Regions from separate parts of the Methylosinus sp. R-45379 genome, predicted to be linked through region 1. Evidence: predicted binding sites of a transcription regulator. Region 1 holds the regulator's gene; the other holds the start of a gene.

Region 1 (7,640 bases):
TGGACCGGCGCTCTGCTCGTCACCATCGCCGTCCTTCTGCTCTCCATCACCGCGCGCGCGCTCAGCAGCCAGGGAAAAAACAAATGACCGCCATGCCGGTTGTCGAAGCCACTATTCCGACGAAAGTCTCGGTTCGCGATCTGGATTTCTATTACGGGTCGTCGAAGGCGCTGAAATCGATCTCGCTGCCGCTCTACACCCATAAGGTGACGGCCTTCATCGGCCCGTCCGGCTGCGGCAAATCGACTCTGCTGCGCATATTGAACCGCATGTACGACCTCTATCCCAAGCAGCGCGCCGAGGGCGAGGTGCTGCTCGACGGCGAGAATATTCTCGACCCGCACATCGATCTCAACCTGCTGCGCTCGCGCGTCGGCATGGTGTTCCAGAAGCCGACGCCCTTCCCCATGTCGATCTACGACAATATCGCCTTCGGCATTCGCCTCTACGAGAAGCTCTCGCGCAGCGAGCTCGACGGGCGCGTCGAGGCGGCGCTGCGTGGCGCGGCGCTGTGGGACGAGGTGCGCGACAAGCTGAATTCGAGCGGCCTCGGCCTCTCGGGCGGCCAGCAGCAGCGCCTGTGCATCGCGCGCACCGTCGCCATTCAGCCAGAGGTGATCCTCTTCGACGAGCCCTGCTCGGCGCTGGACCCGATCTCGACCGCGAAGATCGAGGAGCTCATCGACGAAATGTCGGAGCGCTACACGATCGCCATCGTCACCCACAACATGCAGCAGGCGGCGCGCGTCTCCGATTTCACCGCCTTCATGTATCTCGGCGATCTCGTCGAATTCGGCGAGACCAATAATCTCTTCACCGCGCCGCAGAACAAGAAGACGCAGGACTATATCACCGGCCGCTTCGGCTGAGCGCGCATCGCGCACGAGGACATTGAGACCATGAGCGAACATATCGTCAGCTCCTATGACCGCGACCTCGAAGTGCTCGGCCGCAGAATCGCCGAGATGGGAGGCATCGCCGAGAAAATGCTCGCCGAAGCCATGGATGCGCTCGCCAATTTCGACATTGAGCTCGCCCATCGCGTCGTCGCCACCGATCAGCGCCTCGACGCGCTGCAGCGGGAGATAGAGGAGAACGCCATCCTCACCATCGCGCGGCGGCAGCCGCTCGCTATCGATCTGCGCGAATGCATCGCCGCTATGCGCATCGCCGCCGATCTCGAGCGGGTCGGCGATCTCGCCAAGAGCATCGCCAAGCGCACGGTGAAGATCCTCTCCGAGGCGCGCGTGCCGCGCGCCGTCATCGGCCTCAAGACGATGGCGGAAGTCGCCGCCATACAGCTGAAGGACGTGCTCGACGCCTACGCCCAGCGCGATGTCGAGCGCGCCCGCGCCGTGTGGACCAACGACAGCGAGCTCGATGCGCTGGAAGATTCGGTGTTCCGCGATCTCCTCACCTTCATGATGGAGGACCCGCGCAACATCTCCTTCTGCACGCATCTGCTCTTCTGCTCGAAGAACATAGAGCGCATCGGCGATCACACCACCAATGTCGCCGAGACGATCGTCTATCTCGTCACTGGCGAGGCGATGCCGACCGACCGCCCCAAAGGCAAATCGGCGAGCCTTCCCGCCAGCGCGGAACCGGATGAGCCTACGAAATGAATGAAATCCGCGTCGCCGCTCCGCGCGAGGCGCCGCACGACCGCGCGCCGCGCATACTCGTCGTCGAGGACGACGCGGCGCTGGCGCTGCTGCTCGGCTATAATCTCGAGGCCGAGGGCTTTCTCGTCGAGCATATAGAGCGCGGCGACGAGGCGGAGATCCGTCTCTCCGAATCGCAGCCCGATCTCGTTATTCTCGACTGGATGCTGCCCGGCGTCTCCGGCCTCGAGATCTGCCGACGGCTGCGCGCGCGCGACGACACGCGCAGCATGCCGATCATCATGCTCACCGCGCGCGGCGACGAGAATGAGCGCGTGCGCGGCCTCTCCATCGGCGCCGACGATTATGTGGTGAAGCCCTTCTCGCCGCCGGAGCTGATGGCGCGCGTGCATGCGCTGCTGCGCCGCGCGCGGCCGGAGCGCGTGGCGACGCGGCTCGTCGCCGGCGACATAGACCTCGACCGCGAGACGCGCCGCGTGAAGCGCGGCGGGCGCGAGATTCATCTCGGCCCGACGGAGTTCCGTCTGCTGGAATATCTGATGGAAAAACCCGGCCGCGTCTTCTCGCGCGCGCAATTGCTCGACAGCGTGTGGGGGCTCTCGGCGGAGATCGACGAGCGCACCGTCGACGTGCATGTCGGCCGTCTGCGCAAGGCGATCATCCGCGGCCGCGAGAAGGACCCGATCCGCACCGTGCGCGGCACCGGCTATTCCTTCGACGAGACCTTCGGGAGGAATTGAGGGGCGATGCGAGCCTGAAGGCTCGCGGTCCAGGGGGCGCTTTGGATCGCGAGCCTTCAGGCTCGCTTTTGTCTGCACGCGCTCCCTCTGCCCATCGTCATTGCGAGCGCAGCGAAGCAATCCAGAGCCGTGGGGCGGCCCCTGGATCGCATCGTCGCTACGCTCCTCGCGATGACGGCGGCGGCGGGCTCGACCTATGAACGCCCCGCCAGCTCCGCCGCGCGATAGCCCGACCTTATCGCGCCTTCAATCGTCGCCGGAAGGCCGGTCGCAGTCCAATCGCCGGCGAGGAAGAGATTGCGCCACCCCGTCACAGCGCCGGGGCGGCGCAGCTGCTGCGCCGGCGTCGCGGCGAAAGTGGCGCGCTTTTCCTTGACGATCTGCCATTGCGGCAGCTCCACCGGCAGGCCCGTGGCGGCGGCTGCCTCGGCCCATATGCGCTCGGCGAGGCTCTCGCGGGAATCGTCCATCAACCGATCGGCGCCGCTGATCGTCACCGAGAGCCTGTCCTCGAAAGCGAACAGCCATTCGGTGAGCGAGCCGATCATGCCGAGCAGCGCCGGCTGCCCCGGCGGCGGCGCGATCTTGAAATGCGCATTGACGATGCCGCGGAAATCATCCGGCGCGACGAGGCCCGGAACGAGCTCCTGCGCCGCCCAGGGCGGGACGGCGAGCGCGACGCTGTCATTCTCGCCGAGCGCGATTTTCTCGTCGCCGAAATCGAGCGCTGTGGCGCGCTCGCCGGAAAATTCGATTCCCTTCAGCCGCGCGGCGAAGCGCGGCGCGGCGCCACGCGCGGCGAGAGCGCTCAGCGCCGGCTCGATGAACGCCGTCCCGAGCCCGCGCCGCGCGACCAGCGGACGGCAAGCGGCGCCGCCAGCGGCCAGCGTCTCGCGCAGCACGGCGGCGGCGAGCGCGGCGGAGGAGCAGCGCGGCTCCGTATTGAGCGCGGAGAGCAGCACCGGCCCCCACAGCCGCTCATAGAGCACGCCCGAGCAATTCATCGCCTCGCCGATGGTCGCGCCCTTTTTGGCGAGGAGAATGCCGATCGCGCCGAGATAATCCGCAGGCGCCGTGCCGGGCACGCGGCGATCCGCCACGAAAATCCACCAGGGCAGGCGCGAGGCGTTCGGCCTCATGCGCCAGCGCGTTCCGTCGCGCGTGTCCAAAAAGTCGAAGGCGCATTCCTTCGGCCCGACCAGCTCATCCACCGAGCCGATGCGGCGGGCGTAATCCAGCGCCGTGGCGTTGCCGGAGAGCAGCAGATGATTGCCATTGTCGATGACGAGATCGAGGCTGGAATCATAATAGGACCGGCAGCGCCCGCCCGCCATGCGCGCGGCTTCATAGAGCGCGACGCTGCGGCCCTCGTCGGTCAGACGAATGGCGCAGGAGAGGCCGGCGAGACCCGCGCCGATGATATGCGTCGTTCCGCTCACGTCAGCGCGAATCTCAGCAGGGCCAGCAGGACTTTCGTCCGCGAGGCGGAGACCGGCACGCGCGGCGGCGCGAAGCCGCGCGCCACCAGACGATCGAGAACCGAGCGATAGGCCGTCGCCATCAGATAGGGCGCCTTCACCGCGCGCTGCGGCGAGACGCGCATCAGCAGCTCCGATTCCGCATAATGCTTGCGCGCGCGCTCGGCCACTGCAGCGCAGACTTGCTGAAGGCCGGGGTGCGCCAGCACCGCGCCGCGCGCGAAATCGGTGACGCCGGCCGCCTCCAGCGCCTCGCGCGGGAGATAGAGCCGCCCGCGCGCCTCGTCCTCGTCGAGATCGCGCAGAATATTGGTGAGCTGCAAGGCGCGGCCCATGTGATAGGCGAGCATGCGCGCCTTGGTCGGCAGCGCGCCGCTGGCGCTCTCCGCCTCATCGGCGAGGCCGAAGACCCGCACCGAGAGCCGCCCCACCGCGCTCGCCACATGATCGCAATAGAGATCGAGCCGATCCCATTCCGGCGCGCGAATATCCTCCACGACATCCATGGCCATGCCGTCGATGACCGCCTCGAAATCGGCGCGCTCGAGGCCGAAGCGGCGCACCGGCCGCGCCAGATCGGCGCAACGCTTATGCGTGCGGCCGGCGTAGAGCGCGTCGAGATCGCGCCGCCAATCGTCGAGCTGGGAGAGGCGCAGGGCGCGGTCGCCCTCCTCGTCCGCAATGTCGTCGACGGCGCGGCAGAAGCCGTAGATCGCATACATTGCGTCGCGCCGCTCGGGCTCGAGAATGCGCATGGCGAGATAGAAAGAGCTTTTCGCGGCGACCCGCGGCGCCTCGGGGGCGATCGTCTCCATGCTCATCGCGCGACGCTCGCGGCGGAGGCGGCGCGCGGCGAGACGAGCCGGCGCAGCAGAGTGATCCCGGCGCCGGCCAGCGCCGTGAGCAGATATTGGCGCTTGGAGGCGTGAACCTTCTCGCTCAGCGGATCGGCGACACGCAGCCGCGCGGTGAGCGTCTCGGCGAGGCGCTGGATCGCGCCCACTTCCATGGCGAGGCGCGTGTCGACGATGAGATCGGCGAAAGGCGCGCTCTCCTTCAGCAGCCCCTGCGTGCGCTCGGCCAGCGCGCGCAATGTCGCGGCGAGCTGCGGCGAGGCGCGATCGGCGGCGAGCATCTCGACGCTCGCGCCATTGGCGGCGAGCATGTCCTGCGGCAGATAGACGCGATCGAGATTGCGATAATCTTTCGCGCAATCCTGCAGATGATTGATGATCTGCAGCGCCGCGCAGAGCGCGTCATTCGGCCCCCATGTCCGCGCGCGATCCTCGCCATGGACGTCGAGCACGAAGCGGCCGACCGGCATGGCCGAATAGCGGCAGTAATCGATGAGATCGTCCCAGTCGCGATAGCGCAACTGCGTCACGTCGCGGCGGAAGGCGATGAGCAGATCCTGCGCATGGCGAGGCTCGAGGCCGCGCTCGGCCAGCTCGGCGCGCAGCCGCGAGGCGACGGGAATATCCTCGCCGGAGCCGAGCAGCGCCGCCTCCATGCGGTCCAGCATGGCGATCTTCTGATCGCCCGGGAGCGTCGCATGGTCGGAGATATCGTCCGCGGCGCGCACGAAATCGTAAAAGGCGAGGACGGCCGCGCGATGGCGCGGCGCGAAGAGAGAGGCGACGGGGAAATTCTCGTCCTTATGGCCCTTCCCCGAAGCGGCGGCGGCGATGTCGCTCATGTGATCGCTCATCCTCTTCAGGGGGCCTGGTAACGGCCCTTCCAGGCGCCGCCGCGCCCGCGTGTGTGCCGCCAGGCGGACAATAGCGTGAACCACGTATAGCAGGCCGCGACCGCCGGCAAGGCGAAGGCGCCGAGCCGATTGCGTCCGTAGAAACGCAGAGACGGCATATAGGACTGCGCCATCAATAGATAGGCGACGAGCGCGATATAAGCCGCCGGCTCCGGCGCCGCGAAGGCGAGAATGGGCGGCGCGAGATAGACGAGGCCCATGCCGAGAACCGCGCCGGCCAGCCGCCAGGGCGAATAGCCCAATTGCGCATAGGCCGAGCGCGTCACCATCTGCTCGATGTCGCGCAAATGCGGATAGGGCCGCAGGCTCCAGGCGTCGTCGGTGAGGCCGAGCCAGATCGGCCCCTGCTTCTTCATGAGCTTGCCGAGCGCGCAATCATCGATCAGCGCGCCGCGGATTTGTTGCAGGCCGCCGGCCTCCTCCAGCGCCGCGGGGCGCACTAGCATCACCCCGCCGGCCGCCCCGGCGACCGGGCTTTTCGGGTCGTTCACACGCGGGAAGGGGTAGAGCATCTGGAAGAAGAAGACGAAAGCCGGCACGAACCACCGCTCGGCGAGGCTCTCGCAACGCAGCTTGACCATCAGCGAGGAGAGCACCGTCCCCCGCGCCGCCGCGCCGGCGACGAGCCGCTCGACGAGGCCGGGGGCGAAGGCGATGTCGGCGTCGCAGAACAAGATGAAATCGGGCGAGACGCCGCTGGAAAGGACATGGGCGACGCCGCGGTCCATGGCCGCGAGCTTGCCGGTCCAGCCCTGCTCCGGGCGCCCCTGGAGCACGGTGAGGCGATCCTCGGCGCGCTCCTCGCTGGCGCAGGCGCGGGCGACCTCGGCCGTGCCGTCGGAACTCTCGTCATCGACGAGGACGATCTCGAGCCGGCCAGAAAATTCCTGGCGGAACAAGGATCGCAGGCCGATGGCGACGACATCCGCCTCGTCGCGCGCCGGAATGACGGCGACGACGCGGACGCCCTTGGGGACTTGCGCGCCCTTGGGGACGAAACGGCGGTCGTGCTCAGTGAGGCGCCAGAAGCCGCCATTGCCGAGCAGGAGATAGAGCCAGACGAGGAGGCCGACGCCTCCGAGGACAATCGCGATCATATTCCGAGCGTTCGCGTCGCCGGGGTCGCCGGGGACGATGTGACGAGGGCTCGGCCATAGCATCGCCGCGGCCGCGAGGCCAGCCCGGCCGGCGGCGGCGCTACAGGGCAATCGGGTGAATGCCGAAACGGGCGCGCTCACCCTCCCCTTCAGGGGGAGGGTCGGCCGGCGATAGCCGGACGGGGTGGGGTTCGCGGCGAAGACTCGGGGTGTCACCCCCTCCCGATCGCCTGCGGCGCTCGACCTCCCCCCTCGAGGGGGAGGTGGACACGCCTCTTCGATCTCCACTTCTCGTTCGCCCGATCGCCCTGGCGGCTCCGCATCGCAACCGCCGGCGTCTAAGGGATTTTCCTCAGAAATGGCCGGCGGCGGCTTCTCTTCCATCTGGAACAGGCGTATATCGCCGCGCCGGCGCAGCCGGGTCCGAGCATGTCGAACAGCATGTCGAGGGACCGGCGGCGCGCCCGCGCATTCCGATGTCATTCGAGGAAATTTCCATGGATCCCAATGTGGCGCGTGACGCGGCGGGCTCTTCCTCTCGATGCGACACGGAGGGCGCGGCGGCGACGCAGCCGGCGCCCGTCGCCGAAGGACACGGCTCGGCGACGAGCGCGGGCCTCATCATCGGCTCGATCGGCGTCGTCTATGGCGACATCGGCACCAGCCCGCTCTATGCGCTGCGCGAGTCGCTCGCCCACGCCAAATCCGGCGGGCTCGGCGAGGATGTCGTCATCGGCACGATCTCGCTGCTCATTTTCGCGCTGATCTTCACCGTCACCGCGAAATATGTGTTCTTCCTGATGCGCGCCGACAATCGCGGCGAGGGCGGCATTCTCTCGCTGATGGCGCTGGCGCAGATCGCGCTGGGCCGGCGCGCGAGGCCGGTCTTCCTTCTCGGCGTCGCCGGCGCGGCGCTGTTTTCCGGCGACGCC
Region 2 (7,640 bases), on a different contig from region 1:
TCGACTCGCTCGAGCTGCTGCTGACGACAGAGGGCCATGAGGTGCTGGCCGCCGCAGACGGCGACGCCGCGACCAAGATCGTCGTCGGCGACCGCGCCCGGCCGGACATGGTGATCATCGATTATCATCTGCCCAATGGCGTGGTGGGGCCGCTCGTCGTGCGGCGCCTGCGCGAGCTGCTCAATCGCGACCTTCCGGCGCTCGTCCTGAGCGGCGCCACAGCGGATGAGGACGCCGTCCGCATCCCGCTGCAAAACAGCGCGCAGCTCGGCAAGCCGGCCGACGTCGAGCGGCTGCTGGAGACGATACAGAGATTGCTCGCCGAGAACGCCGCGCCCTGAGCCGAGCGCGCTCCGCTCAGGCGAGCGCGGCCTCTATGCGCGGGCGAATCTTCGCCGCGAAATCATCGAGGCTCGCAAGCGCGAGAGACTCGTTCGCCGTCGCCGGCTTCAGCAGCAGCGAGCCCACGCCGAGCCGCCGATGAATGCCGACGATATTCTCAGCGAGCTCCTCATAGCTTCCGATGAGCGAGCGCTCGACGATCTCCTCCGGATCGAAAGAGGCCAGCGCATTTTGCGCGAGAAAAATGCCGCGCATGCGATCGGCGAAACGCGCGATGAAGGGCAGCGCCTCCGCCAGCGCCTTCTCACGCGTCTCGGCGGCATAATAGAAGCGCGCCAGAGCAAGACGCGGATCGGCGGCCGGCCCCGTCGCGCGATAGGCGGCGGCCGCCTGCTCGATCTTGGCGATCGGCACAAGCGAGGCCGCCATTATGCCGAAGCCCTTGCGCGCCGCATATTCGATCGCTGACGGCGTGGATGTGGCGATCCAGGTCGGAATCGGCTTTTGCAAAGGCTTGGGACAGAGCGCGAGATCATCGACATGAAAATGCGCGCCGGAGAAAGTGACGCGATCTTCATAGAGCAGACGCTCGATCAGCTCGAGCGCCTCGAGAGTCATGTCGCGCGAGTCCTCCTTCGCCGCGTGAAAATGCTTGTTCTGCGCTGGAAAGGGGCCGCCCTTGGCGACGCCGAAATCGAAACGGCCATTGGAGAGAACGTCGATGGTCGCGACATCCTCCGCCACCTGGATCGGATTGCGGAAAGCGAGCAGCACCGCCGCCGAGCCGAGCCGCACGCGCGAGGTGACGCCGGCGAGATAGGAAAGCAGCGTCAATATGGATGGGCTGACGGCGTCATCGTCGAAATGATGCTCGGCGACCCAGGCCTCCTCGAAGCCGACCTCCTCCGCGCGGCGCACGAGACGCGTCTGCGCGTCGAAGCAGGCCTTATAGTCGCGAACAGGGTTTTCATAGGTGCAGAACACGCCGATGCGCATGGCCGAAGCTCCTCCTGGCACGCTATATAGGTTTGTTATATAGCTTAGGCCCCGGTCACGCCGGCGGCAAGCGGCGGATGCGCAATTCCGCGGCGTTTCCAGCCGAAGCGGAGGCCTGCTCTGCGGCGCCGCAAAGCGCTGTCACGATTGTGTCATCGAACAAGGCTGTGAGTGCGGGGCTCCTCCTCTTCCTCGTCAGCGCCACAGGCCGATTCGAATGGACTTCTCCCGTCGCTTCACATTCCTCTTCTCCGCTCCCAATTTCGAGGCCGATGACCTCGAGGGGCTGCGCGTCAGTCAGATCATCGCCGCGATCGAGAGCATGGGCTTTCAGGTTGTGCGCGCGCGCCGCGTGGAGGACGCCGAGATCGTCGTGCAGACCGACGCCGCCATCGGCTGCCTCGTCGTCGATTGGGGCAAGAAAGGCCTCGAGGGCAAGACCGCCTCGCTCATCGATCTCATGCGCAAGCGCGGCCTCGAAATGCCGATCGTGCTGCTCATTCGCCGCAAGCGCTTCGAGGATATTCCGGTCGAGGTGCTGGACTTCATCGACGGCTATGTCTTCCTCGCCGAGGAGACGCCGGAATTCATCGCCAAAAATCTCGTCTCGCGCCTGAAGCAATATGCGGAGACGCTGAAGACGCCCTTCTTCGGCGCGCTGGTCGATTACGCCGAGGAAGGCAATCAGCTATGGACCTGCCCCGGCCATAATGGCGGCATTTTTTATAGCCGCAGCCCGATCGGCCGCATCTTCATGGAGCATTTGGGCGAGGCCGTGTTCCGCGACGATCTCGACAATTCCGTCGTCGAGCTCGGCGATCTGTTGACGCATGAAGGTCCGGCGCTCGCCGCGCAAAAGGCGGCGGCGGAAATCTTCGGCGCGGAGAAGACCTATTTCGTTCTCAACGGCACATCCTCCTCCAACAAGGTCGTGCTCACCAATCTTGTCGCCGAGGGCGATCTCGTGCTGTTCGATCGCAATAATCACAAGGCGGCGCATCATGGCGCCTTGCTGCTCGGCGGCGGCGTGCCGATCTTTCTGCCGACGACGCGCAATGCGCATGGCCTCATCGGCCCGATCGATCACGAGGCCTTCGACGAGGAGAAATTGCGCGAGCGCATTCGCGCCAATCCGCTGGTGAAGGACAAGGACGCCTGGCGCAAGGAGCGGCCTTTCCGCGCCGCCGTCATCGAGCAATGCACTTATGACGGCACCATCCATAACGCCGAATGGATCGTCAGCAAGATCGGCCATTTGTGCGATTACATTCTCTTCGACGAAGCCTGGGCCGGCTTCATGAAGTTTCATCCGCTCTATGAGCGACGCTATGCGATGGGGCTCAAGAATCTCACCGAGGCCTCGCCCGGAATCGTCGCGACGCAATCGACGCATAAGCAGCTCGCCAGCTTCTCGCAGGCCTCGCAAATCCATGTGCGCGATCGCCATATAAAGGGCCAGCGGCGGCGCGTGGAGCATCGCCGTTTCAATGAAGGCTTCATGCAGCACGCCTCCACCTCGCCCTTCTATCCGCTGTTCGCCTCTTTGGATGTCGGCGCGCAAATGATGAAGGGCCGCTCCGGCGAGCTTTTGTGGGACGACACCATCCGGCTCGGCATAGAGCTGCGCAAGAAGCTGCGCGCGGTGCGGCGCGAGTTCGAGGCCAAGGAGCAGGACCCGGCGCGGCGCTGGTTCTTCGATCCTTTCGCGCCCGATTGGGTCTCCATTCCAGACGCGGCGCGCGAATCCGGCGCGCATCGCGTTCCCTGGGAGAGCGTCTCCACCGATCAGCTCGCGCGCAATCCCGACTTCTGGGCGCTGGCGCCGGATGCGCGCTGGCATGGATTCTCCAATATGGCGCCGGGCTTTGCGATCACCGATCCGGCCAAGCTCACTCTGCTGACGCCAGGCTTCGATCGCGAGACCGGCGCCTATGCCGATCATGGAATCCCGGCGCCGATCGTCGCGCAATATTTGCGCGAAAATCGCATCGTGCCGGAGAAGAACGACCTCAACTCTCTGCTGTTTCTGCTGACGCCGGGCGTCGAATCGAGCAAGGCGGGAACGCTCGTCTCCTCGCTCGTCGCCTTCAAGCGCCTGCATGACGACAATGCGCTGCTGCAGGATGTGATCCCCGAATTTGTCGCGCGCCGCTCCGCGCGCTACAGGGGCGTGCGGCTGCGCGATCTTTGCGGCGATATGCATCGCTTCTTCAAGGAGGCGAACGCCAGCTCGCTGCAGCAGGCGCAATTCCGGCAGGAGCATCTGCCCGAGATGGCGATGACGCCGCGCGAGGCATATCTGCGCCTCGTGCGCAATGACGTGGATTTCCTGCCGATCGACGAGATAGAGGGCCGCATAGCGACGACGCTCTTCGTCATCTATCCGCCGGGCATTGCGACGATCGTTCCGGGCGAGCGGCTCGACACGAAGGCGCGGCCCATGCTCGAATATTTGCGCATGTTCGAACGCAGCGCCAATCTCTTCCCCGGCTTCGATTATGAGATCCAGGGACTCTACAAGCAGTGGAACGGCGAGGCGAAGATGCGGCTCTACACTTATGTGGTGCAGGAATGAGCATGATCGAAGCGAGCGCCGAACGCGCGACGATCCTCGTCCGCCCCTCGCGCGACGAGGATGTCGACGCCATGCTGGCGATCTATCTCCAGCATGTGCGCAAGGGGCTCGATCCATCCGAGGCGCCGCTCTACGAGCCGCCGCAGAAGGAGGATTTGAAGCGCCGACGCAAGAATATGGGCAATCACCGGCTGCCGCATCTCGTCGCCGAGCATGAGCGCGCCGTTCTCGGCTACGCCTATGTCGTGCCCTTTCGCAAAAGGCCGGCCTATCGCTATGTCGTCAAGCATTCGATCTATGTCGATCCGCGCCATCTGCATCGCGGCGTCGGCCGGCTGCTGCTGCAAGCGCTCGTCGATTCCTGCGCGGCGGCCGGCTTTCGGCAGATGATCGGCTATGTCGACGCCTCCAATGAGGCGTCGCTGAAGCTGCATGAGGCGATCGGCTTTCGGCAGGCCGGATATCTTTCCGGCGTCGGATTTAAATTCGGCCGCTGGACGGATTCGGTGATCTTGCAGCGCTCGCTCGGCCTCGGCGCCGCGACGCCTCCCGATGCGCGCAGCTGACGCTGCAGGCCGCGCGGCGGTCATGCTATGATCGGCGCATGATTCCGCTTCGCCGCCTCCTGCCCTTCGCCCTTTTGCTCTTCTTCGCCTCGCCCGCGGCCGCGGCGGCGCGCAATCCTTGCCAGGATGTAGAGGATGCGGGCGCGAGCTACACCATCTGCGTCTTCGACACGCGCAGCGATTCCATTCGCCTCTTCCTCGCCGATGCGAAAGGCGAGGTCTATGGCTCCTTCTCGGCGCTCGACGCCGCACTCGCGCAGAAGGGCGAAAAGCTTCTCTTCGCGATGAACGCCGGAATGTATGACGAGCGGCGCCTGCCGATCGGACTCTATGTCGAAGGCGGCCATATGGAGAAAAGCGCCAACACCCATTCGGGCGCCGGCAATTTCCACATGAAGCCCAATGGGATTTTCTGGGTGGAGGGCGCGCGCGCCGGCGTCACGGAGACGCAGCGTTTTCTCAAAGAGCGGCTGCATCCCGCCTATGCGACACAATCGGGGCCGATGCTCGTTGTCGGCGGACGCATCAATCCGCGCATCCACGACACCGGAACGTCGATGAAGATTCGCAATGGAGTCGGCGTGCGCGACGGCCATATCGTCGCCTTCGCCATCTCCAATCAGCCGGTGACATTCCACGCTTTCGCGACTCTCTTTCGCGAGCGTTTGAAATGTCCGGACGCGCTCTTCCTCGACGGCTCGATCTCGGCGCTCTATGCGCCTTCGCTCGCGCGGCACGATCGCTTCCGCCCCATGGGGCCGATCGTCGGCGTCGTCGAGCGCGCGCGCTGACGCGCGCCGCTCACGCCGCTTCGTTGACGGTGAAGGCGCCGACGAAATCGGGGTCCGCGAGAATCTCGCCCGTCTCCCACAGCAGATAATCGCCGGGGCCGGCGATGCGGAAACGGCCGAGGTCCGGCGGCAGGCGGACCTTGCGGCCGGCGTCCTTGCCTTCGAGCTCTATGTCGACGCCGGTTCCGTCGATGGCGGCGATCGTGCCGAACATCTGACGCAGCACCTTGCCGTGCGGCGTCACGCGGGTGAGACCGATGAGCGCGCGCTTGCCGATCATTTGCGCGCGGGCCTGGATCCATTCGCTCCTGCCGAGTTCCATTGTTTTCTCCCATCACCAATTGTTGCACGACGTCTCTGATGCAGAGATGCCATGATCGAGATCGTCATTGATGTGCGCCCGCGCACGCGCCGGGCTGCAGCCGCTCTGGGACGCCTCACGCCCCCATCAGCGCGCCGACATGAGCGGCGACGCAGGCGGCGAGGTCATCCGGCCGATAGCCGCCCTCGAGCAATGAGACGACGCGCCCGTCACAGCGGCGCGCGGCGATCTCTGCGAGGCGCAGCGTAAGCTCGGCGAAGTCCTGTCTTTGCAGGCGCAAACCGCCGAGAGGATCGTGCAAATGCCCGTCGAAACCGGCGCAAATGAGGAGGATGTCCGGCGCAAAATCGTCGAGGCGCGGGAGAATCGCCTGCGTCCAAGCCTGCGCGAATTGCTCGCCGCCGGAGCCTTTGGCGAGCGGGACGTTGACGATGTTGTCATGCGCGCCGCGCTCGCTCGCGGCGCCGGTGAAGGGATAGTGCGGCGATTGATGCGAGGAGCAATAGAGGACCTTTCGGTCAGACCAGAAGATCTCCTGCAATCCATTGCCGTGATGCACGTCGAAATCGACGATGGCGACGCGCTCGGCGCCATGGGCGGCGATGGCGTGACGCGCCGCGATGGCGGCATTGTTGAAGAAGCAGAAGCCCATGGCGGCGTCGCGCGTCGCATGATGGCCGGGCGGGCGCATGGCGACGAAAGCGTTGCGGGCGGCGCCGCGCATCACCTCGTCGACGGCGAAGGTCGCGCCGCCGGCAGCGCGCAGCGCGGCCTCGAGCGAGCCCGCGCTCATGACGATATCGGGACCGAGCGTCGCGAGCCCGCTTTGCGGCGCGGCTTTCTCGAGACGCTCGAGCAGAGAGGGCGCATGAACGGCGAGGATCGCCTCGCGCGAGGCTTCCGGCGCCTCGGCGCGGCGCAGCGCGGCGAAGGCGTCGCCATTCAGGGCGGCGACGATGGCGCGCAGCCGCTGCGGCTGATCGGGACGGCCTGCGCCGACCTCATGCGCGAGGCCGGATGCGTGGGTGACGAGGAGAGTCGTCGGCTCGGCGCCGCCCGCCGCAACGAAATCGGGCGAAAGCGCCAGCCCTGCCGCTAGCGCAAGCGTCTGCCGACGGGTGAAAGTGGATGACGCCGGCGCTCGTCCGACCATCGGCTCAGCGGCCCACCTGCCCCCTGTGCCGCAGGAAATGGTCGGCCAGCACAATGGCCATCATCGCCTCGCCAACCGGCACGGCGCGAATGCCGACGCAAGGGTCGTGGCGGCCCTTGGTGACGATCTCGGTCTCTTGGCCATTGCGGTCGATGGTGCGGCGCGGCGTCAGGATCGAGGAGGTCGGCTTGACCGCAAAACGCGCGACGATCGGCTGGCCGGTCGATATGCCGCCGAGCACGCCGCCGGCCTGATTGGTAAGAAACTCCGGTCTGCCGTCCGGCCCGACGCGCATCTCGTCGGCGTTGGCTTCGCCGGAGAGCTCGGCCGCGGCGAAGCCGGCGCCGATCTCCACCCCCTTCACGGCATTGATCGACATGAAGGCCGAAGCGAGATCGGAGTCGAGCTTGCCATAGATGGGCGCGCCCCAACCGGCGGGAACGCCTTCGGCGACCACCTCGATCACTGCGCCGATCGACGAGCCGGATTTGCGCACGCCGTCGAGATAATCGGCCCAGAGCTTCGCGGTTTCGGCGTCGGGGCAGAACAGCTGGTTGTTCTCTGCCTCCGCCCAGTCGAAGCGGGCGCGGTCGATTTTATGCGGGCCGATCTGCACCAGAGCGCCGCGTATGGTGACGCCGGCGAGCACTTTGCGCGCCACAGCGCCGGCGGCGACGCGCGCCGCCGTCTCGCGCGCCGAGGAGCGCCCGCCGCCGCGATAGTCGCGAATTCCATATTTCGCGTCATAGGCGTAATCGGCGTGACCGGGGCGGTATTTCTCGGCGATATCGCCATAATCCTTGGAGCGCTGGTCGGTGTTCTCGATCAGCAGCGCGATCGGCGTTCCGGTCGTGACCTGCCGGCCGGCGGAATCGGCGAAGACGCCGGACAGGAT

The links. Region 1 encodes PhoB, which activates phosphate uptake and scavenging genes when phosphate is short. Its sites were predicted from a motif close to TGTCATNNANCTGTCAT; they were not measured.
Region 2: a site for PhoB is predicted at 1,478-1,494, ahead of A1351_RS09430 (Orn/Lys/Arg decarboxylase N-terminal domain-containing protein). Genes of this name have one in related genera too.

The regions. Positions count from the first base shown of each region.
Region 1 is NZ_LUUM01000309.1:85,613-93,252, reverse strand. Features, by position in the region: gene pstA (phosphate ABC transporter permease PstA) at 1-87, shown strand, start outside; gene pstB (phosphate ABC transporter ATP-binding protein PstB) at 84-869, shown strand; gene phoU (phosphate signaling complex protein PhoU) at 900-1,625, shown strand; gene phoB (phosphate regulon transcriptional regulator PhoB) at 1,622-2,365, shown strand; gene hpnE (hydroxysqualene dehydroxylase HpnE) at 2,560-3,804, opposite strand; gene hpnD (presqualene diphosphate synthase HpnD) at 3,801-4,664, opposite strand; gene hpnC (squalene synthase HpnC) at 4,661-5,539, opposite strand; gene A1351_RS22590 (glycosyltransferase) at 5,557-6,708, opposite strand; gene A1351_RS22585 (potassium transporter Kup) at 7,206-7,640, shown strand, end outside.
Region 2 is NZ_LUUM01000223.1:24,795-32,434, reverse strand. Features, by position in the region: gene A1351_RS09440 (response regulator) at 1-341, shown strand, start outside; gene A1351_RS09435 (LLM class flavin-dependent oxidoreductase) at 358-1,338, opposite strand; gene A1351_RS09430 (Orn/Lys/Arg decarboxylase N-terminal domain-containing protein) at 1,556-3,913, shown strand; gene A1351_RS09425 (GNAT family N-acetyltransferase) at 3,910-4,479, shown strand; gene A1351_RS09420 (phosphodiester glycosidase family protein) at 4,518-5,270, shown strand; gene A1351_RS09415 (hypothetical protein) at 5,281-5,592, opposite strand; gene A1351_RS09410 (histone deacetylase family protein) at 5,708-6,745, opposite strand; gene aroC (chorismate synthase) at 6,750-7,640, opposite strand, start outside.